DNA from 2 places in the Bradyrhizobium sp. STM 3562 genome. Region 1 is predicted to be linked to the other one. Evidence: predicted binding sites of a transcription regulator. Region 1 holds the regulator's gene; the other holds the start of a gene.

Region 1 (7,439 bases):
CCTCTTCCGGATCGTTGCCGAGCACGATCGAGGCGTTGGTCGCCTTGATCCAGTCACGCATCGCCTTCTTCGGCGCGAGCTCCGGCGGGGTGGCGACATTGAGCGTGAACTTGAAGCGTTCCGCCGCATGCGCCCACGAGGCCAGCACGTTGTTGTCGTCGCCGGTCCAGGCGACCGTCTTGCCCTGGATCGGCCCGCGATGTTCCTCGAAGGTCATCAGGTCCGCCATCACCTGGCAGGGATGCGAGCGCCGCGTCAGCCCGTTGATCACGGGGACGGTAGCGTGGGCGGCAAGCTCCAGCAGCGCCTCGTGATTGAGGATGCGGATCATGATGGCATCGACATAGCGCGACAGCACGCGCGCGGTATCGGCGATGGTCTCGCCGCGGCCGAGCTGCATCTCCGCGCCTGTCAGCATGATGGATTCACCACCGAGCTGGCGCATGCCGACGTCGAACGACACCCGCGTGCGCGTCGAGGGCCGCTCGAAAATCATCGCGAGTGTCTTGCCTTCGAGCGGCTTTTGCGGCTTCTCGTGCGCCTTCAGCTTCGTCTTCATCGCGTTGCCGGCGGCCAGCATGCGGCGCAACTCCGCCAGCGGCAGCGCGTTGATATCAAGGAAATGCCGCGGCTTGCTCATTGGCTTACCGCCTGCTTCGACGGACCGCTCGACAGCGCGACGCAGGCGCGCTCGAGCATGTCGACGGATTGTTCGATCTCCGCCTCGGTCACGATCAAGGGCGGCAGGAAGCGGACCACATTGTCGCCGGCGCTGACGGTGAGCAGTTTTTGCGCCCGCAACGCCGTCACCAGATCGGCCGAGGGCACCACCGCCTTCACGCCGACCAGCAGGCCTTCGCCGCGCACTTCCGAGATGATGTTCTTGTGGCGATCCACCACCGAGGCCAGCTTCTGTTTCAAGAGCAACGATATCCTTTGCACGCGCTCGAAGAAGCCCGGCTGCAGCATGACGTCGAGCACCGCGCCGGCCGCGGCGACCGCGAGCGGATTGCCGCCAAAGGTCGAGCCATGCGAGCCTGGCGTCATGCCGGCCGCGGCCTCCGCGGTCGCAAGCACGGCGCCGATCGGAAAACCGCCGCCGAGCGCCTTGGCAAGCGACATCACGTCAGGGATCACGCCGAGGCGCTTGTAGGCGAAGAGCTCGCCGGTGCGGCCCATGCCGGTCTGCACCTCGTCGAATGCGAGCAGCAGGCCGTGCGTGTCGCAGAGTTCGCGCAAGCCCTTGAAGAAAGCATGGGGCGCGGTGCGCACGCCGCCCTCGCCCTGGATGGGCTCGATCAGGATTCCGGCCGTATGCGGCCCGATCGCCTTTTTCACGGCATCGAGGTCGCCATGCGGCACCTGATCAAAACCGTCCATCGGCGGACCGAAGCCGTCGAGATATTTGGCAGAGCCCGTCGCGGCGAGCGTCGCCAGCGTGCGGCCGTGGAATGCACCCTCAAAGGTGACGAGACGATAGCGCTCGGGATGCCCCTTGGCGGCGTGATGCTTGCGCGTGACCTTGATCACGCCTTCCATCGCCTCGGCGCCCGAATTGCAGAAGAAGACATAATCCGCAAAGCTCTGCTCGCAGAGGCGAGCGGCGAGACGCTCGCCGTCCGGGCTCCTGAACAGGTTCGACATGTGCCAGAGTTTCGTCGCCTGCTCTTGCAGCGCCTTGACGAGATGCGGGTGCGCGTGCCCGAGCGCATTCACCGCGACGCCCGAGGTGAAATCGAGATAGCGCTCGCCGTCGGTTGCGATCAGCCATGCGCCCTCGCCTCGCTCGAAGGCGAGATCGACCCTGGCGAAGACGGGAAGCAGATGCGACGCGGCGCTGTTGGTCATGACGATCACTTGGCAGTCACTGATGGGTTGCGGCCGGCGTGATGCGCGCAATTAACATGGTCGCATCAACGACCCGATCCGGAAACGAAACGTGCCGCCTTTTCAGGGCGGCACGTGAGGGCATTTTATGCACATGGGGATAAGTGTCAACCTTATCAGCACGCCTGATGCGAGCGCAGGGATTCCGTAGGATTCCGGTGGGATGCAGCAGGAATCCCGCATGGCACAAGGGTTTCTGACAACACGGAACATGTGGAAGGCGCTTGCGGACTCTTGCGCCGGAGTCACGGCATATTGTAGCGTCTTTTTCGTCGGATACGACATCTCGTGCGGCAGTTTTGATCCCAAGAGTTAGGCTGTTTGGCGTACACGTCCGGGCGCGCTTTTCGCTCCCGGCGAGCCTTAAGGGATTCTGACCGCAAGGGTTTTTGGGATTGGGCATCGCAGCGCCGGAAGAACAGGTTCGGCCGGCGTGAGGCGGAGGATGGAGTCGATGACAGTATTGACCTGGTCAGACGAGCGCGTCGAACAGCTAAAGAAGCTCTGGGAAGCCGGGCTTTCAGCCAGCCAGATCGCCGCAGAACTCGGAAACGTGACACGCAACGCTGTGATCGGCAAAGTGCATCGGCTTGGGCTCTCCGGCCGCGCCAAGGCCCCGGCGGCGGCTGCGCCGCGCCAGCGCAAGCCGCGTCCGGCCCAGCACATGATGCGGGTGTCGCGCCCGGTCTCGCGCGGCAACACGGCGCTGGCCCACGCCTTCGAGGTGGAGCTCGAGCCCGACCCCATCGCCTACGACAACGTCGTGCCGATGAGCCAGCGCCTGTCGCTCTTGGAATTGAACGAGGCCACCTGCCACTGGCCGGTTGGCGATCCCGCAAGCCCGGATTTCTTCTTCTGCGGCGGCAAGGCGCTTACAGGCCTGCCCTACTGCGCGCATCACTCGCGCGTCGCCTATCAGCCGGCGGCGGACCGGCGGCGGACGCCGGCGCATAAGCCGACGAGGTAACGACTGTCGCGGCAAAGTATCCGCTGTCGTCCCGGCCAAGTGAGCAAAGCGAGCGCCGAGCCGGGACCCATAACCACAGGCGGCCATTGTCACGCACGGCGGCACGACGAGCTGAGCTATCGCGACAACAAGGGCCTGTGATTATGGGTCCTGGCTTTCGCCAGGACGATGCCGAGTGATTGGCAGCGCTCTCGCCGCGACGACTACCGAACCGCTTACGACTCCGCCTTCGCGAAGCGGTCGTCCAGCGCGTAGCCGGCGCCGCGCACGGTGCGGATGGGATCCTGCTCGCGGCCGGGGTTGAGCAGTTTGCGCAGGCGGCCGATATGGACGTCGACGGTGCGCTCATCGATATAGATGTCGCGGCCCCAGACGCTGTCGAGCAGTTGCTCGCGCGAGAACACCCGGCCGGGATGCTCCAGGAAAAATTCGAGCAGGCGATACTCAGTCGGGCCGAGATCGATCGGCCGGCCCGAGCGGGCGACGCGGCGCTTCTCGCGATCGAGCTCGATGTCGCCGTAGGCGAGCACGGTGGCTAGCCGCTCGGGGCTCGCGCGGCGGAGCAGGCCCTTCACGCGGGCAAGCAGTTCCGGCACCGAGAACGGCTTGACGATGTAGTCGTCGGCGCCGGTCGCAAGGCCCCTCACCCGCTCGCTCTCCTCGCCGCGCGCCGTGAGCATGATGATCGGCAATTGCTTGGTCTCGGGGCGCGCCCGCAAGCGCCGACACAGTTCGATGCCCGACAGGCCCGGCAGCATCCAGTCCAGCACGATCAGGTCGGGGACGCGCTCCTTCAGCCGCGTGTCGGCATCGTCGCCGCGTGCGACCGTTTCGACTTCATAGCCTTCGGCCTCGAGATTATAGCGCAACAGCGTGGTCAGCGCTTCCTCGTCTTCCACCACCAGAATGCGTGCGCTCATGGCTTGGAGTTCTCCATTTGCTTCAGCATGATCTGATCCGAAAAGCGGTTTCCACTTTTTCGGATCGTGCTCTAATTACCCGGGACGGCAAAGGCCGTCGTGTCGCCCTTCGGGCGCTTGTCGAGAATTTGTTGACCTTCGATCATGTAGAACACCGTTTCCGCGATGTTGGTCGCGTGATCGCCGATCCGCTCGATGTTTTTGGCGCAGAACATCAGATGGATACAGAAGGAGATGTTGCGCGGGTCCTCCATCATGTAGGTCAGGAGCTCGCGGAACAGCGAGGTGCAGATGGCGTCGACCTCCTCATCGCCCTTCCACACGCTCATCGCCGCCGGCAGGTCGTGGGCCGCATAGGCGTCGAGCACGCTCTTGACCTGCTGCTGCACCAGATCGGTCATGTGCTCGAGCCCGCGGATCAGCTTTAGCGGATGGAAATCGCTCTCCAGCGCCGCGACGCGCTTGCCCATATTCTTGGCGAGGTCGCCGATCCGCTCCAGATCGATCGCCACCCGCATGGCGCCGACGATCTCGCGCAGATCCACCGCCATCGGCTGGCGCCGCGCGATGGTGAGCACCGCCCGCTCCTCGATCATGCGCTGCATGTTGTCGATCTCGAGATCGGCGGCGACCACGCGCTGGCCGAGCGCAACGTCGTGGCGAACCAGCGCATCCACGGACTCGACGATCATGCGCTCGGCAAGGCCGCCCATCTCCGCAACCAGACGGGTCAGCTCCTGCAGGTCACTGTCGAACGCCTTGGCTGTATGTTCGGAACCCATATTCGTTCTCCTCAGCCGAAGCGGCCGGTGATGTAGTCCTGGGTGCGGCGGTCACCCGGCGACGTGAAGATCTTGCTGGTATCGTCGAACTCGATCAGTTCGCCGAGATACATGAAGGCGGTCTTGTCGGAGACGCGCGCCGCCTGCTGCATGTTGTGGGTGACGATGGCGATGGTGTAATTCTCCGACAATTCCTGGATCAGCTCCTCGACCTTGGCGGTCGAGATCGGGTCCAGCGCCGAGCACGGTTCGTCGAACAGGATGACTTCCGGGCGCACCGCCACGGTGCGGGCAATGCAGAGCCGCTGCTGCTGGCCGCCGGAAAGGCTGAGGCCGGAGGCGTTCAGCTTGTCCTTGACCTCGTTCCACAGCGCGCCGCCGCGCAGCGCCTTCTCGACGCGGTCGTCCATCTCGGACTTCGCCAGCTTCTCGTAGAGGCGGATACCGAAGGCGATGTTCTCGTAGATGGTCATCGGGAACGGCGTCGGCTTCTGGAACACCATGCCGACGCGCGCCCGCAGCAGATTGAGATCAAGCTTCGGATCGAGAATGTCGGTGTCGTCGAGCTTCAGTTCACCGGCGGCGCGCTGTCCTGGATAGAGATCGTACATCCGGTTGAAAATGCGCAGCAGCGTGGACTTGCCGCAGCCGGACGGGCCGATGAAGGCAGTGACGCGGTTGGTGCCGAGCGTCAGATTGATGTTCTTCAGCGCGTGGTGCTCGCCGTAGTAGAAGTTGAGATTGCGCGCCGTCACCTTCGCCGGAGCCTCCGGCAGATGCCCCGAGGCCGCCGGATTGGCCTTGGTACTCACGGATACGGACAGATCGTTCATTTTGCGCTCCTCTCGGCGCCAAGGATGCGCGCGCCAATGTTCAAGGCGAGCACGGTCAGGGTGATCAGCAGCGCCCCGCTCCAGGCGAGCTGCTTCCAATAGTCGTAGGGGCTCTGCACGAAGTTGTTGATGGTCACCGGCAGGTTGGCCATGGTCTTGGTCAGGTCGAGGCTGAAGAACTGGTTCGACAGCGCGGTGAACAGGAGCGGCGCGGTTTCGCCGGCAACGCGCGCGGTCGCCAGCAGCACGCCGGTGATGAGCCCCGAGCGCGCGGCGCGATAGGCGATCTTCTTGATCACCAGCGAGCGCGGCAGGCCGAGCGCGGATGCCGCCTCGCGCAGCGGGTTGGGCACGAGCAGCAGCATGTCCTCGGTGGTGCGCAGCACCACGGGGATGACGATCACCGCGAGCGCGAGCGCGCCTGCGATCGCCGAAAAGCCGCCCATCGGTACCACCACCGCGCCATAGATGAACAGGCCGATGATGATCGAGGGCGCGGAAAGCAGAATGTCGTTGATGAAACGGATCACCGAGGTCAGGCGGTCGTGCCGGCCGTATTCGGCGAGATAGGTGCCCGCGAACAGGCCGAGCGGAGCGCCGATGCCCACCCCGATCACGGTCATGATGACCGAGCCGACGATGGCATTGAGCAGGCCGCCGGAGGTCGAGCCGGGCGGCGGCGTACTCTGGGTGAAGACCTGCAGGTTGAGCCCGGTCAGGCCGTTGTAGAGCAGCGTGATCAGGATCAGCGCCAGCCAGGTGACCCCGAACAGCGCCGCGGCAACGCAAAGCGCGCGGACAATGATGTCGCGGCGGCGGCGACGCGCGTAAATCGGATTGATGACGTCACCCATGTTATTTCCCCGCCTTCTTTTCCAGGCGCAGCAGCATGAGCCGCGCGGCCGCAAGCACGAAGAAGGTCAGCACGAACAGAAGAAGGCCGAGCAGGATCAGGGCGGACTGATGCAGCCCGTCGCTCTCGGCGAATTCGGAGGCGATCGCCGCCGAGATCGTGGTGCCCGGCGCAAAGATCGAAGTGGAGATGCGGAAGGAGTTGCCGATGATGAAGGTGACCGCCATGGTCTCACCAAGCGCGCGGCCGAGCGCCAGCATCACGCCGCCAATGACGCCGACCCGCGTATAGGGGATCACCACGTTGCGCACCACTTCCCAGGTGGTGCAGCCAACGCCGTAGGCAGCCTCTTTCAGGACCGGCGGCACGGTCTTGAACACGTCAACCGAGATCGCGGTGATGAAGGGCAGCACCATGATCGCCAGGATCAGCGACGCATTGAACAGCGAAAGATAGGACGGCGGCCCGGCGAAGATCGCGCCCAGCACGGGAACCGAACCGAACGTGTCGATCATGAACGGCTGGAACGTGTAGGCCAGGAACGGGCCCAGCACGAAGAAGCCCCACATGCCGTAGATGATCGAGGGAATGCCGGCCAGCAGTTCGATGGCGATGCCGATCGGCCGTCGCAGCCATTGCGGGCAAAGCTCGGTGAGGAAGATTGCAATCCCGAGCCCGACGGGGATTGCGATCAGCATTGCGATGAACGAGGTGACCAGCGTGCCGTACATCGGCGAGAGCGCGCCGAGGATCGGCGGATCGGCCGAGGGCGCCCAGCGCTCCGTCCACAGGAACGGGATGCCATATTCCTTCATCGCGGGCCAGGCGCCGACAATCAGCGAGATGATGATGCCACCGAGGATCAGCAGCACCGAAATCGCGCTCAGGCGCGTGATCCAGTAGAAAGTGAGATCGCCCACCTTGAAGGCGCTGAGCGCCTTGGCGCGATCGTAAGGTCCGGCGGCTTCGAGTGCGTCGCTCACGTCGGTTTCAACGGCCATCTCTGCCACGCCAATCCCCTAATTTTTGTTGCGCCATCCCAGTCGCATTCGCAAGGACCCGCGCTTCTTGCCTGCCTCCCCCGGAGGAAGGGGCCCCACGGCGGGCTTTCAACACGCCTTGGCCGTACAACCGACCTGGTGCTTCGGAAGCCTCAAACCCCTCCCCCGTCGCGGGGGAGGGAGGAGACTTCGCCTT
Region 2 (7,439 bases), 560 kb from region 1:
GAATTTTTCCGGATCGAGCTCCAGCGCAGCGGAGACGGCGAGCACCTCGCTGTGGAGGTCCGCCCCCGCCTCGATCAGCGCATAGGCGACGGCGCGATAGATCACGCCGGTGTCGAGGTGGCGATAGCCGTAATGCTTGGCGAGGCGCTTGCCGAGGGTCCCCTTGCCGGATGCGGCCGGCCCGTCGATGGCGATGATCATGAAAACTCCGCCCCGAGCGCGCGCATCATCGGAATGAAATCCGGAAAGCTGGTGGCGATGAAGGCCGTATCGTCGACCCTGACCGGCTTGTCGGACGCAAGCCCCATCGCCAGCGCGGACATCGCGATGCGATGGTCCATATGCGTTGAGACCAGGCCGCCGCCAGGCACATGCCCCCGACCCTCCACGATCAAATCGTCGCCGGAGATTTCGACCTTGACCCCATTCACGCGCAGCATGTCCGCGGTGGCCGCAAGACGGTCGGATTCCTTGACCCGCAGCTCCTGCAGGCCGCGCATGATGGTAGTGCCCTCGGCAAAGGAGGCCGCGACCGCCAGGACGAGGTACTCGTCGATCATCGATGGCGCGCGTTCGGGAGGAACCTCAACCCCGCGCAGTCTGGAGGCGCGGACGCGCAGGTCCGCCATCCCCTCGCCGGCGTCGGTGCGCACGTCGGCTTCCTCGATGGAAGCGCCCATTTCCCGTAGCGTGGCGATGAGCCCGGTGCGAAGCGGGTTGGTCATGACATCGGACAGGAGAATGTCGGAACCCTCCACGATCAACGCCGCCACCAGCGGAAATGCCGCCGAGGACGGATCGGCCGGCACCACGACCTCGGCGCCGTGCAGCTCGCCCTGACCGGTCAAGGCGATGCGGCGGCCGTGGCGACCCTCCGGCGTGGAGACGATCTCGGCGCCGAAATGTTTCAACATCAGCTCGGTATGATCCCGGCTCGCCTCCTGTTCGATCACGGTGGTGACGCCGGGGGCCGCGAGCCCCGCCAGCAGCACGGCCGATTTGATCTGGGCCGAGGCGACCGGCGTGCGGTAGGTGATGGGCACCGGGTCGCGCGCGCCTTGCAACGTCAGCGGCAGGCGACCGCCTTCGCCGCCGGCGGTCACCTTCGCCCCCATCAGTTCCAGGGGATCGAGCACCCGCCGCATGGGGCGGCTGCGCAAGGAGGCGTCGCCATCGAACACGCCCGCGATGGGACAGCCTGCGACCGCGCCCATCACCAGGCGGCAGCCGGTGCCGGAATTGCCGAAATCGAGCGGGGCCTTGGGCTGGGCGAAGCCGGACACGCCGACGCCCTGAACCTGCCAGGCGAAATCGCCGGTGCGTTCGACGGAGGCGCCCAGCGCGCGCATGGATTTAGCGGTGTTGAGGACGTCTTCACCCTCGAGCAGCCCGGAAATCCGGGTCTTGCCGACGGCCAGGGCGCCGAGAATCAGAGCCCGGTGCGAGATCGACTTATCGCCGGGGACGCGCGCTTTTCCACCCAAGGGGCCGCTGGCGCGCGCCTCCAAGGGGGTCGGATGGTCGGAATGGGTCAACTTTGTGTCCTTTGCCGGCGGCAGGTAACACAGGGGCGGCGCCACGTCACGACCCTCTAATTTCTTGGCTGCCGCGCTATTGACAGCGGGCGCTCAACTAGCCAAGTGAAGCTCCGCTTTTTCCGACATTGCCAGGATTCCGCACGTGGCCAAACCCGATCTTGGAACCAAACGCATTTGCCCGACCACGGGCAAGAAATTCTATGACTTGAACAAGAATCCCGTGATCTCGCCCTATACCGGCGAAGTCGTACCGATTGCCCCTGTTGCGCCCGTCCGTGCCCGCGGCGAGGCCGCGCGCGCCACTGCCTCCAACGAAACCATGCCGGAGACGATGGAAGCCGAAGAGCTGGTGCCGCTCGAGGAGGCCGATGCCGAGGAGAACACCGGCAAGGTCAAGGCGATCGTTCCGGAGTCGGAGGACGATATCGAGATCGACGAGAGCCTCGAGGACGATGATGACGATTCGACCTTCATCGCCGACGATGAGGAAGAGGGCGAGGAGGACGTCACCGACATCATTGGCGACGTCGGCGGCGACGAGGAGACTTGAGCTTCTCGCCGAAGTGTGATCAACGAACGTCCGTGATGATCCGGCGCGCTGCCCAAAGTACGCCGGCCTACCTGATGGGGCCATAGCTCAGCTGGGAGAGCGCTTGCATGGCATGCAAGAGGTCGGCGGTTCGATCCCGCCTGGCTCCACCACGCTTCGCCTTCGGCTACGCGTGGCGCAGCCCGCGTAACCGAAGGCGAAGCGTGCCCGGCGTAGCCCAAAGGGCGAAGACGGGCCTGCCAACAAACGCTCAGTTCTGCCTCCATAGACTCGGCGGCTTCTAGTCTAGGCGAAGGTACCAGCTTGAGGCTGCGCTCTGCCTCCTGCCGACCATCACCCTGGGGCAACGATGTGGTACGTCTATATCATCCGGAGCGTCGATTTCCCTGAGCAGGAGTACACTGGTGCGACCGAGGACTTGAAACAGCGAATACCTGATCATAACGCCGGAAAATCAGCCCACACCGCCAAATACAAACCCTGGAAATTGGTTTGGTATTGCGCTTTTCCCGACAAGCGGAAGGCGCTGGAATTTGAGACATACCTCAAGTCCCATTCAGGCCGGGCGTTCGCGAAGAAGCGCTTGCTATCATCGGCCGAAGTGGACGGCTCCCGGTAAGCCCCCTACTCCCCCACGGCCGCATTGAGCTGATCCCTTAGCGCCACCAGGCTCTTGCGCAGGCCCGACGCCTCCCCGATCGAGCAGCCGGACGCCGCGAGAATCGCCTGCGGCACTGTCCTCGCCTTGTCCCGCAGAGCCTGGCCATGCGGCGTCAGCGCGATCAGCACCTGTCGCTCGTCCTCGGCCGACCGCGTCCGCTTGATCAGGTGGGCGGCTTCCAATCGCTTCAGCAGCGGCGTCAGCGTACCGGAGTCCAGCAACAACCGCTCGCCGATCTCCTTCACGGGCACGTCGTCGCGTTCCCACAGCACCAGCATGACGAGATACTGCGGATAGGTCAGACCGAGCCGGTCGAGCAGCGGCTTGTAGACGCGGTTGAACGCATGCGCGGTCGAATAGATCGCAAAACAAAGCTGATGGCCCAGCATGAGCTGAGCGTCATTGAGGGATTTCTTCACCATTCTGCGTCTCTTCAAGCCTCGCCGCCGGGAACATTCCAGCGCCCGCCCGCACCCCGGATCGATTGCGCACAATGTAATCACGAAAATTCGATCGGCCAATTATATTGTGCACAATATAATTGTGTGCAATGTAGACGCACCTAAACCGATAGACCCCGGAGACGATCATGTCCGTGAATGTGCTCTACAAGACCAGCGCCAAGGCCACCGGCGGCCGCGACGGCCACGCCGCGACGCTCGACGGCGCGCTGGACGTCAAACTCACCACGCCGAAGGAATTGGGCGGCGCCGGCGGTGCCGGCAACAATCCCGAGCAACTCTTCGCCGCAGGCTACGCCGCCTGCTTCATCGGCGCGATGAAGTTCGTGGCGTCCCAGGGCGGCCCGAAGGTGCCGGCCGACGCCTCGGTGACCTCGACGGTCGGCATCGGACCGCGCTCGGAGGGCGGCTTTGGGCTGGACATCGAGCTTGCGATCTCCCTGCCCGGGCTGGCGCGTCCCGAGGCCGAAGCGCTGGTGACCAAGGCGCATCAGGTATGTCCTTACTCCAACGCGACCCGCGGCAATGTCGATGTCCGCCTGAAGGTCGTCTGAGGAGCGGGCCTCGCGCTGCCTTCCGCGGCGCGGCATGCGTCGGCGGAAGCCAGGGGCAGGCGGCGGCGCATTTGCGCTGCCGTGTCCGCGATGCTTAATGGTTCGCGAATCCCAAACCAAGCTCGCGAACGCATCTCCATGACCACTCAACCTGCTCCCGGCGCGATGGCCGGACTGCGCGTGATCGACCTCACGCGCGTGCTCGGCGGCCCCTACTGCACGCAGATCCTGGCCGATCACGGCGCCGACGTCATCAAGGTCGAGCCGCCGGCCGGCGACGAGGTGCGCGACTGGGGTCCGCCCTTCCACGAGGAAGACGCGGCCTATTTCGTCGGTATCAATCGCAACAAGCGCTCGATCGGCCTCGACCTCGCATCCGAGGGCGGTCGCGCGGTGCTGATGAAGATGCTCGAGGGCGCCGACGTCTTGATCGAAAATTTCAAGCCGGGCACGCTGGAGAAATGGGGCATCGGCAGCGAGAGCCTGCGGGAAAAATTCCCTGCCCTGGTGCATTGCCGCATCTGCGGCTTCGGCGCCGACGGCCCGCGCGGCGGCAATCCCGGCTATGACGCGATCATCCAGGCGATGACCGGCATGATCGCCGCCACCGGCTCGCCGGAGAGCGGGCCGATGCGGATCGGCGTGCCGCTCGTCGACATCACCACCGGGCTTTATGCCGCGATCGGCATTCTGATGGCGCTCTCGGAGCGGCAGAAATCAGGGATCGGACAGTTCCTGGAAGTGACGCTGTACGAGACCGGGCTCGCCATCATGCACCCGCACACCGCGAATTATTTCATGCACGGCAAGCCGCCGGCCCTGACCGGCAACGAGCATCCCAACCTCGTGCCTTACGCGATCTTTCCGACGAAAACCGACAACATCTTCATCGGCGTCGGCAATGACGGCACCTTCCGCAAGCTCGCCAAAGAGATCGGCAAGCCCGAACTCGCCGCCGATCCGCGCTTTGCGCGCAACAAGGACCGCGTCGCCAACCGCGAAGCGCTGCGTGCCGAACTTGCGGCGGTGTTCTCGCAGCACCAGGCCGAGCCGCTGTGCAACCGTCTGCTCGCCGCCGGCCTGCCCGCCGGTCCCGTGCAGAAGATCGACCAGGCGCTGACCAATCCGCACACGATCTACCGTGGCGATGTGATCGAGAAGGATTGGTACAAGGGAGTCGCCTCGCCGATCCGCCTCGATCGCACCAAGCCAAGCCTGCGCCGCGTGCCGCCGAAATTCAGCCAGCACGCCCAGGAGGTGCTCGCCGAGCTTGGTTATTCGGACGATGAGATCGACGCGTTGGTGGCGAAGGGCGTGGTCTGCCCGGAACGGAAGCGATGATCTGAACCAACGAGATAAATCGTACGGTCGTCCTGGCGAAAGCCAGGACCCATAACCACAAGCGTCAATCGCGACGCGACTCACGATCCTCCGTCATGCCCGGGCCTGTCCCGGGCATCCACGTCTTGGGTTGCTCGGGCGATCACGTAGATGGCCGGGACACGCCCGGTCATGGGCCGCGGGTCGGCTGTTGCCGGCTTCATTAACGTTTGCGGTTATGGGTCCCGGCTTTCGCCGGGACGACAGCGGTGAGGGCCTTCTGCGGCCAATTTCCCGTTTCCCCATTCCCACTTTTCCCCTCTAACCTCCCCTTGTCATAAGGTCATTTGCGCGTCATTGAGCATTGCTAACGCGCAAGAACATCGTACCAACGGGAGGGGGTTTGATGGCTTATCGAGGGTTTGGTGCTGCCGCAGCCGGCGTTGTCACGCTTGCGTTTGCCGCCTCGCCTGCGTCGGCGGTGACCGAGATCCAGTGGTGGCACGCCATGACCGGCCCGAACAACGACGTGGTGGTCAAGCTCGCCAACGACTTCAACGCCTCGCAAAGCGACTACAAGATCGTGCCCACCTTCAAGGGCTCTTACGCCGACACGCTCAATGCCGGTATCGCGGCCTTCCGCGCCGGCAATGCGCCTGGAATCATGCAGGTGTTCGAGGTCGGCACCGCGACCATGATGTCGGCCAAGGGCGCCATCAAGCCGGTGTTCGAACTGATGAAGGAACAGGGCGAGAAATTCGATCCGCAATCCTATCTGCCGGCGATCACAGGCTATTACTCCACCTCGAAGGGCGACATGCTGTCGTTCCCCTTCAACTCGTCGAGCATGGTGATGTGGGTCAATCTCGACGCGCTGAAGGAGGCCGGCATCGCCGAGCCGCCAAAGACGTGGCCGGAGGTGTTTGCGGACGCGAAGAGGCTCCATGCCACGCATCCGACCTGCGGCTTCTCCTCGTCCTGGATCACCTGGGGCCTGATCGAGCAATTCTCGGCCTGGCACAACGTGCCGATCGGCACCAAGGCCAACGGCCTCGACGGCTTTGACACCGTGCTGGAGTTCAACACGCCGCTGGAGACCAAGCTGCTGGAAAACCTGGTCGAGCTGCAAAAGGACAAGAGCTACGATTATTCGGGGCGCACCAACACCGGTGAAGGCCGCTTCACCTCGGGTGAATGCCCGCTCTACATGACCTCGTCGGCCTTTTATCCGAACGCCAAGGCCAACGCGAAGTTCGCCTACACGGCGGTGCCCATGCCCTACTTCCCGGATGTCGCCGGCGCGCCGCAGAACTCCATCATCGGCGGCGCCTCGCTGTGGGTGATGGCCGGCAAGTCGGCAGACGAATACAAGGGCATCGCAAAATTCTTCACCTTCCTGTCCGACACCGACCGCCAGGTCTACCTGCACGAGGTCTCCGGCTATCTGCCGATCACCAAGGCGGCCTATGAGAAGACCAAGGAGTCCGGCTTCTACGACAAGAACCCGATCCTGGAGGTGCCGCTGAAGGAACTGACCAACAAGCCGCCGACGGAGAACTCGCGGGGCTTGCGCTTCGGCAGCATGGTGCAAATGCGCGACGTGTGGTCGGAAGAAATCGAAGCGGCGCTCGCCGGCAAGAAGTCGGCCAAGGCCGCGCTTGACGCTGCGGTGTCGCGCGGCAACCAGATGCTGCGGCAGTTCGAACGCACGGCCGTGAAGTAACGGCCTGGATCGCGGCCGGGCGCGCCGGCCACGATCGCCACGCGGGGGCAGCATGGAGAACAGGGCGATCTTTTCCGGCAAGCTGCTGGCGTTTCTGCTGGTGGCCCCGCAGCTCGCGGTCTCCCTGATCTTTTTCTATTGGCCGGCGGCGCAGGCGCTATGGCAGTCGTTCCTGGTACAAGATGCCTTCGGTCTCTCGACCGAGTTCGTCTGGTTCGAGAACTATGCAGCGCTCTTGAAGACGCCTGAATATTACCAGGCCATCGGGGTGACCTTCGTCTTTTCGATCCTGGTGGTGACCTTCTCGCTCGCCATCGGGCTACTGCTTGCGGTGATGGCCAACCGCAACATCGCTGGCGTGCAGATCTACCGCACCTTCCTGATCATTCCCTACGCGGTGGCGCCGGCGGTCGCGAGCGTTCTTTTCATCTTCATGTTCCAGCCCGGGCTCGGCATGATCGCCCGCACTCTGCAGCGCGCCGGCATCGACTGGAATCCGGTGCTCAACGGCACCCACGCGATGATCCTGGTCGTCATCGTCGCGGTCTGGAATCAGATCAGCTACAATTTCCTGTTCTTCCTCGCCGGGCTGCAGTCGATTCCGAAAAGCGTGATCGAAGCCGCCGCAATCG

Evidence for each region. Region 1 encodes PhoB, which activates phosphate uptake and scavenging genes when phosphate is short. Its sites were predicted from a motif close to TGTCATNNANCTGTCAT; they were not measured.
Region 2: a site for PhoB is predicted at 5,426-5,442, ahead of ugpB (sn-glycerol-3-phosphate ABC transporter substrate-binding protein UgpB). Genes of this name have one in related genera too.

The regions. Positions count from the first base shown of each region.
Region 1 is NZ_CP120694.1:663,061-670,499, reverse strand. It holds gene argF (ornithine carbamoyltransferase) at 1-640, opposite strand, end outside; gene P6U23_RS03060 (aspartate aminotransferase family protein) at 637-1,848, opposite strand; gene P6U23_RS03055 (GcrA family cell cycle regulator) at 2,342-2,854, shown strand; gene phoB (phosphate regulon transcriptional regulator PhoB) at 3,070-3,774, opposite strand; gene phoU (phosphate signaling complex protein PhoU) at 3,846-4,556, opposite strand; gene pstB (phosphate ABC transporter ATP-binding protein PstB) at 4,568-5,389, opposite strand; gene pstA (phosphate ABC transporter permease PstA) at 5,386-6,231, opposite strand; gene pstC (phosphate ABC transporter permease subunit PstC) at 6,245-7,243, opposite strand.
Region 2 is NZ_CP120694.1:105,474-112,912, forward strand. It holds gene cmk ((d)CMP kinase) at 1-201, opposite strand, end outside; gene aroA (3-phosphoshikimate 1-carboxyvinyltransferase) at 198-1,535, opposite strand; gene P6U23_RS00460 (TIGR02300 family protein) at 1,681-2,088, shown strand; tRNA gene P6U23_RS00465 (tRNA-Ala) at 2,165-2,240, shown strand; gene P6U23_RS00470 (GIY-YIG nuclease family protein) at 2,438-2,707, shown strand; gene P6U23_RS00475 (MarR family winged helix-turn-helix transcriptional regulator) at 2,713-3,171, opposite strand; gene P6U23_RS00480 (organic hydroperoxide resistance protein) at 3,339-3,764, shown strand; gene P6U23_RS00485 (CaiB/BaiF CoA transferase family protein) at 3,903-5,105, shown strand; gene ugpB (sn-glycerol-3-phosphate ABC transporter substrate-binding protein UgpB) at 5,491-6,807, shown strand; gene ugpA (sn-glycerol-3-phosphate ABC transporter permease UgpA) at 6,860-7,439, shown strand, end outside.